Thalassobaculum sp. OXR-137: one gene and its partner. The protein of the gene in region 2 interacts with the protein of the main gene of each other region in a pairwise test. Links are inferred from orthologs where the notes say so. Each region holds a gene or a part of one and is shown on either strand. Other genes may lie near its edges.

Region 1 (3,683 bases), 2.6 Mb from region 2 along the record:
CCTGGCTCCTGGTCTCCACCATGCCGGCGAACATCGGCACGAAGGCGACGGTCAGCGCGCCCTCGCCGGTCAGCCGGCGGAAGAAGTTGGGGATCTGGAAGGCGACGAAGAACGCGTCAGCGATCGGCCCCGCCCCGACCACGGCGGCGATCAGCATGTCGCGCACGAACCCGGTCACCCGGCTGATCATGGTGTAGCCGCCGACGGTGGCGATGGCGCGGGCGAGGTTCATGGAGCCAGGATGTACGTGATTCGGCGCGCTAGGCCTATGGCCGGCTTGCGGCGGATTTAAGGCGGGTGGTGCGGCGGCCGGCCCTTCGACACGCTCCCTGCGGGAGCTGCTCAGGGCGAGGTATAAAAATATATTCCAATCGTCATCCCGAACTCGTTTCGGGATGACGAAAAGTGAAGGGTTGATAATGACCTCGCCCTGAGCAGGAGCCCGGCCCGGATCTGATCCGGGGCGGGCGACGTGTCGAAGGGCCGGGACGCGCGGTGTGGAAGGGCTACTTCGCTTTCCCCTCAGCCTTCACGCCCAGCGATTCCAGCAGCGCCGCACGGATCTCGTCGAGCTTGCGCGCGCTGTCGATCTTCAGGCCGAAGACGTCCTTCACATAGAACACGTCGACGAACCGCTCGCCATAGGTCGACACGGTAGCGGAATGAATCTGCACGCCAACCCGCGCCAGGGCCCGGGTCATGCGGTGGAGCACGCCGGGCTCGTCATGGGCGTTCACCTCGATCACCGTGTGGGTGACGCTGGCCTTCTGGTCGATCAGCACCCGCGGAGGCACCTTCAGTGCCCGGGTGCGGCGGGTGGTGAGCGCGCCCTTCTTCCCGAGCTGCTCCTCCAGCCGCAGGCTGCCGTCCAGGGTCCGCTCGATGGCCGACGCCAGCCGTGCCAGCCGGTCGGGGCGGTCGAACATCTGCCGCTTGTCGTCCTGGATCATGAAGGTGTCGATCGCCATGCCGTCGGCCAGGGTGACGATGCGGGCATCGACGATGTTGGCGCCGACCGAGGACATCGCGCCGGCGATCCGCGAGAACAGGCCCGGATGGTCGGCGGCATAGACCGTCACCTCGGTCACCTCGCGGTCCGGATCGAGCCGGTGCTCCACCACCAGACGGGCGTCGGAGGCCTGGGCCCGGCGCACCAGCCAGGCGTGGCGGACCAGCGTTTCGGTATCGAAACCGAGCCAGTAGGGCGCGTAGCCCAGCGCCAGATGGGCCTCGACCTCCGCCTCGGTCCAGCCGGCGAGCTGCTCGGCCACCTTGCGCTTGGCGGCGGCCACCCGCGCGCCGGTCTTGGTCGGCGAGGTGCCGCCGGTCAGCATCTCGTCGGTCGCGTAGTACAGGTCGCGCAGGAGCTGCGCCTTCCAGCCGTTCCAGACATGGGGGCCCACGCCGCGGATATCGGCCACGGTCATCACCAGCAGCAGGCGCAGCCGCTCCGGCGACTGCACGATGCGGGCGAAATCCTCCACCGTCTTGGGGTCATGGATGTCGCGCTTGAAGGCGGTGTCGGACATCAGCAGGTGCCAGCGCACCAGCCAGGCGACCGTGTCGGTCTCCTCCTCGGTCATGCCCAGGCGCGGGCAGACCCGGCGGGCGACCCGCTCGCCCAGGATCGAGTGGTTGCCGCCGCGCCCCTTGGCGATGTCGTGCAGGAACAGGGCCACGTAGAGCGCCCGGCGCGACAGGATCTTGTGCACCACATCGGTGGCGATCGGGGCCACGTCCTTCAGCTCGCCCTGCTCGATCGCATGCAGCACGCCGAGGCAGACCAGCGTGTGCTCGTCCACCGTGTAGGTGTGGTACATGTCGAACTGCATCTGGGCGACGACCCGGCCGAAATCCGGCACGAACTTGCCCAGCACCCGCGCCTCGCTCATGCGCCGCAGGATGCGCTCCGGCCCCTTCGGGCTGCTCAGGATCTCCACGAACAGCCGGTTCGCCTCCGGATCGCGCCGCAGGTCGGCGTTGATCAGCGCCTGGTTCTGGGTGATCACCCGCAGAGCATGGGGGTGGATCATCAGGTCGCGGAAATGGCTGTCGTGGAACAGCCGGATCAGGTTCACCGGATCGCGCTCGAAGGCGTCGTCATCGATCACGGTGATGCGGTCGCCCTCGACCCGGAAGTCGCCGAAGCGCTGCTCGCCGAACATCTTGGGCAGGCGGAAGCGACGGCGCCGGCGCTTGTACTCGGCCTCGATCGCCGCGCAGAAGATGCGGGTCAGGTCGCCCACATCCTTGGCGGTGAGGTAATAGTGCTTCATGAAGCGCTCGACCGCGATCGCCCCGGCCCGGTCGGTATAGCCCAGGCGCTCGGCGATAACCGGCTGCACGTCGAAGGTCAGCCGCTCCTCTGGCCGGCCGGTCAGGTAATGCAGATGGCAGCGGATGGTCCACAGCCGCTTCTGCGCCTGGGCGAAGCGGCGGGCTTCCGCCAGGTCCAGCACCCCGCGCGGCACCAGCTCGGCCACGTCGTCGATCCGGTAGACGTATTTCGAGATCCAGAACAACGTGTGCAGGTCGCGCAGCCCGCCCTTGCCGTCCTTGATATTCGGTTCGACAACGTAACGGCTGTCGCCCATGCGGCGGTGCCGGTTGTCCGATTCCTGCAGCTTCTGCTCCACGAACTCCAGCGGCGAGCCGGACGCGATATCGGCCATGAACTTCTCGCGCATCTCCTCGTAGAGCGCGTTGTCGCCCCACAGGAAGCGGGATTCCAGCATGGCCGTGCGGATGGTGATGTCGGCATGCGACTGGCGGATGCACTCGGCAACCGAGCGGGTCGAGTGGCCGACCTTCAGGCCGAGATCCCAGAGCAGGTAGAGCATGTACTCCACGATCTGCTCGCAGCGCGCGGTCTGCTTGTAGGGCAGCAGGAACAGCAGATCGATGTCGGATTGCGGCGCCAGCTCGCCGCGGCCGTAGCCGCCGACGGCGGTGACGGCGATCCGTTCGGAGGTGGTCGGGTTGGTGGCCGGAAACTCGCGCTCGGCGGCGTGGGTGGCGATGACGCCGATGATCTGGTCCATCAGCCAGGCCCGGCCGCGCACGCAGGCGGCCCCGTCATTCGTCGCCTCCAGCCGGCGGCGGATCTCGCCGGTGGCATCCGCCAGGGCGTCCTTCAGCAGGTCCAGAATGGCGCCGCGCCGGAACGCCGCGTCCTTCAGGTCGGCCGCCGCTTCCTCGATCTCGGCGGCCAGGGCCGGGACGTCGCAGATCGCCTTGCGGTTGGGGACCCGTTTGCCCAGGACGGCGAGCTCGACCGCCGGCGCGCCGCGCTCGCGGGATGGGTCCGTCCGGGTCTCGGCCTCGGCTGTAGCGGCCACGAAAGCCTCCTTTTCAGTCGCGCAGACTATACGCGCCCCTTGTCCGGCCGTCACGGATGCCTGAGGCTCCCGACACGGATCAGGCAAGGGAGCGATGCATGAACGGGACGGAGAACGGACAGGCGGATGTGGTCATTGTCGGCGGCGGGGCCGTCGGGTCCGCCACCGCCTATTTTCTGGCCGCGTCGCCGGACTTCAAGGGGCGCGTCGTGGTCGTGGAGCGCGACCCGACCTATGCGCGGGCCTCCACACCCCTCTCCGTCGGCGGCATCCGCCAGCAGTTCTCGATTCGCGAGAACGTCGAGATCGGCCTGTTCGCGCGCCGGTTCGTCGCCGAGGCGCCAG
Region 2 (3,258 bases):
TCGCCCCATCGGGGGTGGTGATGTCCTCGACGACTTCGATCATGTGCGGCTGTTTCCTCTGGATGGCAGACGTGTTTCTGTTGGATTTCGCTGTCTGGCGGTTTTCCGGCCGGCAGCGTATCACTGCCGCTCCGAGCGTCGCCAGAACGCACCTGAGACACGAACGATTTCGAGGAACCGCCCGATGCCCGCCATGCTCGCTGACCGGATGTCCGTTCTCGGCACCGAGACCGCCTTTGAAGTGCTCGCCCGCGCCAACGCGCTTGCCGCCTCCGGCAAGGACATCATCAACCTCGGCATCGGCCAGCCCGATTTCAAAACGCCGGAGCATATCGTGGAGGCCGGCATCAAGGCCCTGCGCGACGGCCATCACGGCTACACGCCGGCCGCCGGCATCCCGCAGCTCCGCCAGGCGGTGGCCCGCGACCTGAACACCCGCCACGGCGTCACCGTCGATCCGGACACGGTCATGATCATGCCGGGCGGCAAGCCGACCATGTTCTTCGCCTGCCTGATCTTCGGCCAGCCCGGCACCGAGATCCTGTATCCCAACCCCGGCTTCCCGATCTACGAGAGCTCGGTGAAGTTCTCCGGCGCCAAGCCGGTGCCGTACCGGCTGTCGGAAGAGAACGGCTTCGCCTTCTCCGCCGAGGAAATGCTGGCCAAGATCACCGACAAGACCAGCCTGATCATCCTCAACTCGCCGGCCAATCCGACCGGCGGCGCGGTGCCGAAGGAGGAGATCGACAAGCTGGTGGCCGGCCTGCAGAAGTGGCCGAACGTCTATCTGCTGTCGGACGAGATCTACAGCCAGATGCTGTATGACGGCCGCGAGCATGTGAGCCTGCTGACCTATCCGGAGATCGCCGACCGGGTGATCCTGCTGGACGGCTGGTCGAAGACCTATGCCATGACCGGCTGGCGCCTCGGCTTCTCGGTCTGGCCGAAGGCGGTCTTCGGACACGCGGAGAAGCTGGCGGTGAACTGCCACAGCTGCGTCAACGCCCCGACCCAGTTCGCCGGTCTCGCGGCCCTGGACGGCCCGCAGGACGCGGTGAAGGAGATGGTGAAGGCGTTCGACGACCGCCGCCGGGTGATCGTCGGTGAGCTGAACCAGATCCCGGGCTTCCGCTGTGTGGAGCCGGGCGGCGCCTTCTACGCCTTTCCGAACATCGAGGGCACGGGCCTGGGTGCGAAGGCGCTGCAGACCCGGCTGCTCGAGGAGGCCGGTGTGGCGGTGATCGCCGGCACCAGTTTCGGCGCCTACGGAGAGGGCTATCTGCGCTTCTCCTATGCCAATTCAACCGAGAACATCCGCGAGGCGATCCGGCGCATCAAGGAGATGCTGGCGGACTGACAATCGGCAGGGCGGGGGCGTTTGCACAAGGTGCGGGCGACTGTTGACTGAGTTTTATGCGAATGGCGAAAATTCAGGCACACTATCCCGAACGCTCCCGCCGATATCCGGGCCGAAGGCTTGGAAATCAAGGCTCTAACCAAGGTGCGAGGGTTGGCACACACCGTGCTAACCACCACGTTGCCCCGCCACCCGGTGGGGCATTCGCACGCAACACCGAAGGCACGGACCCATGAAGAAGGTCGAGGCGATCATCAAACCGTTCAAACTCGACGAGGTTAAGGAAGCGCTCCATGAGATCGGGATCCAGGGGATCACGGTGACTGAGGCGAAAGGATTCGGACGGCAGAAGGGTCACACCGAGCTGTACCGCGGCGCCGAGTACGTCGTGGACTTTCTGCCCAAGGTGAAGGTGGAGATCGTGATGGAGGACGGCCAGGTCGAACGGGCGGTCGAAGCCATCCAGAGCGCGGCCCACACCGGACGGATCGGGGACGGAAAGATCTTCGTCTCGACCGTCGATGAAATTGTTCGTATTCGTACGGGCGAGACCGGCACGGACGCGATCTGACGGGCCTTCGCGGCCCGACGCGCCGGTCCAAACAGGCCGGCATATCGAGAGGGAGTGTGGCCCCCATGGCATGTCCTGGGGCGCCACGGCAACGTTAGGAAGGAAACCATGTCTGACGACGTGAAGAACGTTATGAAGATGATCGAGGAGCACGACGTTAAGTACGTCGATCTCCGCTTCACGGACCCGCGCGGCGCGGTCCAGCACGTCACCCAGCACGTGCGCACGATCGATGAGGAGAGCCTGGTCGAGGGCTTCATGTTCGACGGCTCGTCCATCGCCGGCTGGAAGGCGATCAACGAGTCCGACATGGGCCTGAAGCCGGACCTGGCCACCGCGGTCATGGATCCGTTCTTTGCGCAGCCGACTCTGGCCATCACCTGCGACATCGTCGAGCCGTCGACCGGTCAGCCGTATGAGCGCGACCCGCGCTCGACCGCCAAGGCCGCCGTCAAGTACATGGACAGCCTGGGCATCGGCGACACCGCGTTCTTCGGTCCGGAAGCCGAGTTCTTCATCTTCGACGACGTGAAGATCGAAGTCAGCATGAACAAGGGCATGTACTCGGTCGACAACGAGGAAGGCCCGTACAACTCCTCGCGCGAGTACGAGGAAGGCAACCTGGCGCACCGTCCGGGCGTCAAGGGCGGCTACTTCCCGGTCCCGCCGGTCGACAGCGGCCAGGACATCCGCTCCGAGATGCTCTCGGTGATGGACGAGATGGGCGTGAAGGTCGAGAAGCACCACCACGAGGTGGCGCCGTCCCAGCACGAGCTGGGCATGGAGTTCGGCACCCTGGTGCAGACCGCCGACCACATGCAGATCTACAAGTACGTGGTGAAGCAGGTCGCTGCCGCCTACGGCAAGACCGCGACGTTCATGCCGAAGCCGATCACCGGCGACAACGGCTCGGGCATGCACGTGCACCAGTCGATCTGGAAGGACGGCAAGCCGATGTTCGCGGGTTCGGGTTATGCCGACCTGTCCGACATGGCGCTGTATTACATCGGCGGCATCATCAAGCATGCCCGTGCGATCAACGCCTTCACGAACTCGACGACCAACAGCTACAAGCGCCTGATCCCGGGCTTCGAGGCTCCGGTGCTGCTGGCCTACTCGTCGCGTAACCGCTCGGCCTCCTGCCGTATCCCGCACGTGAACAGCCCGAAGGGCAAGCGCGTCGAGGTCCGGTTCCCGGATCCGGCCGGCAACCCGTATCTCGGCTTCGCCGCGATGCTGATGGCCGGTCTGGACGGCATCCAGAACAAGATCCATCCGGGCGACCCGATGGACAAGAACCTCTACGACCTGCCGCCGGAAGAGCTGTCGG

The links.
Region 1: the proteins of T8K17_RS17105 (region 2) and T8K17_RS05400 interact in binary tests that used the Escherichia coli proteins (3 or more experiments, as listed by UniProt). The link is inferred for Thalassobaculum sp. OXR-137 from one-to-one orthologs.

What each region holds. Positions count from the first base shown.
Region 1 is NZ_CP139715.1:1,141,625-1,145,307, reverse strand. Bases 307-3,672 are described here. They hold T8K17_RS05400 ([protein-PII] uridylyltransferase), read right to left. Parts: upstream 3,339-3,672; coding sequence 507-3,338; downstream 307-506. Other genes in these bases: T8K17_RS05395 (FAD-binding oxidoreductase), read left to right, coding at 3,437-3,672. In the rest of the region: murein biosynthesis integral membrane protein MurJ, read right to left, coding at 1-232; more of T8K17_RS05395, read left to right, coding at 3,673-3,683.
Region 2 is NZ_CP139715.1:3,697,554-3,700,811, reverse strand. The notes cover bases 318-3,258. They hold T8K17_RS17105 (P-II family nitrogen regulator), read left to right. Parts: upstream 318-1,589; coding sequence 1,590-1,928; downstream 1,929-3,258. Other genes in these bases: glnA (type I glutamate--ammonia ligase), read left to right, coding at 2,037-3,258; T8K17_RS17110 (pyridoxal phosphate-dependent aminotransferase), read left to right, coding at 318-1,357. Outside these bases: T8K17_RS17115 (dienelactone hydrolase family protein), read right to left, coding at 1-43; more of T8K17_RS17110, read left to right, coding at 185-317. UniProt on the Escherichia coli protein: P-II indirectly controls the transcription of the glutamine synthetase gene (glnA). P-II prevents NR-II-catalyzed conversion of NR-I to NR-I-phosphate, the transcriptional activator of GlnA. When P-II is uridylylated to P-II-UMP, these events are reversed.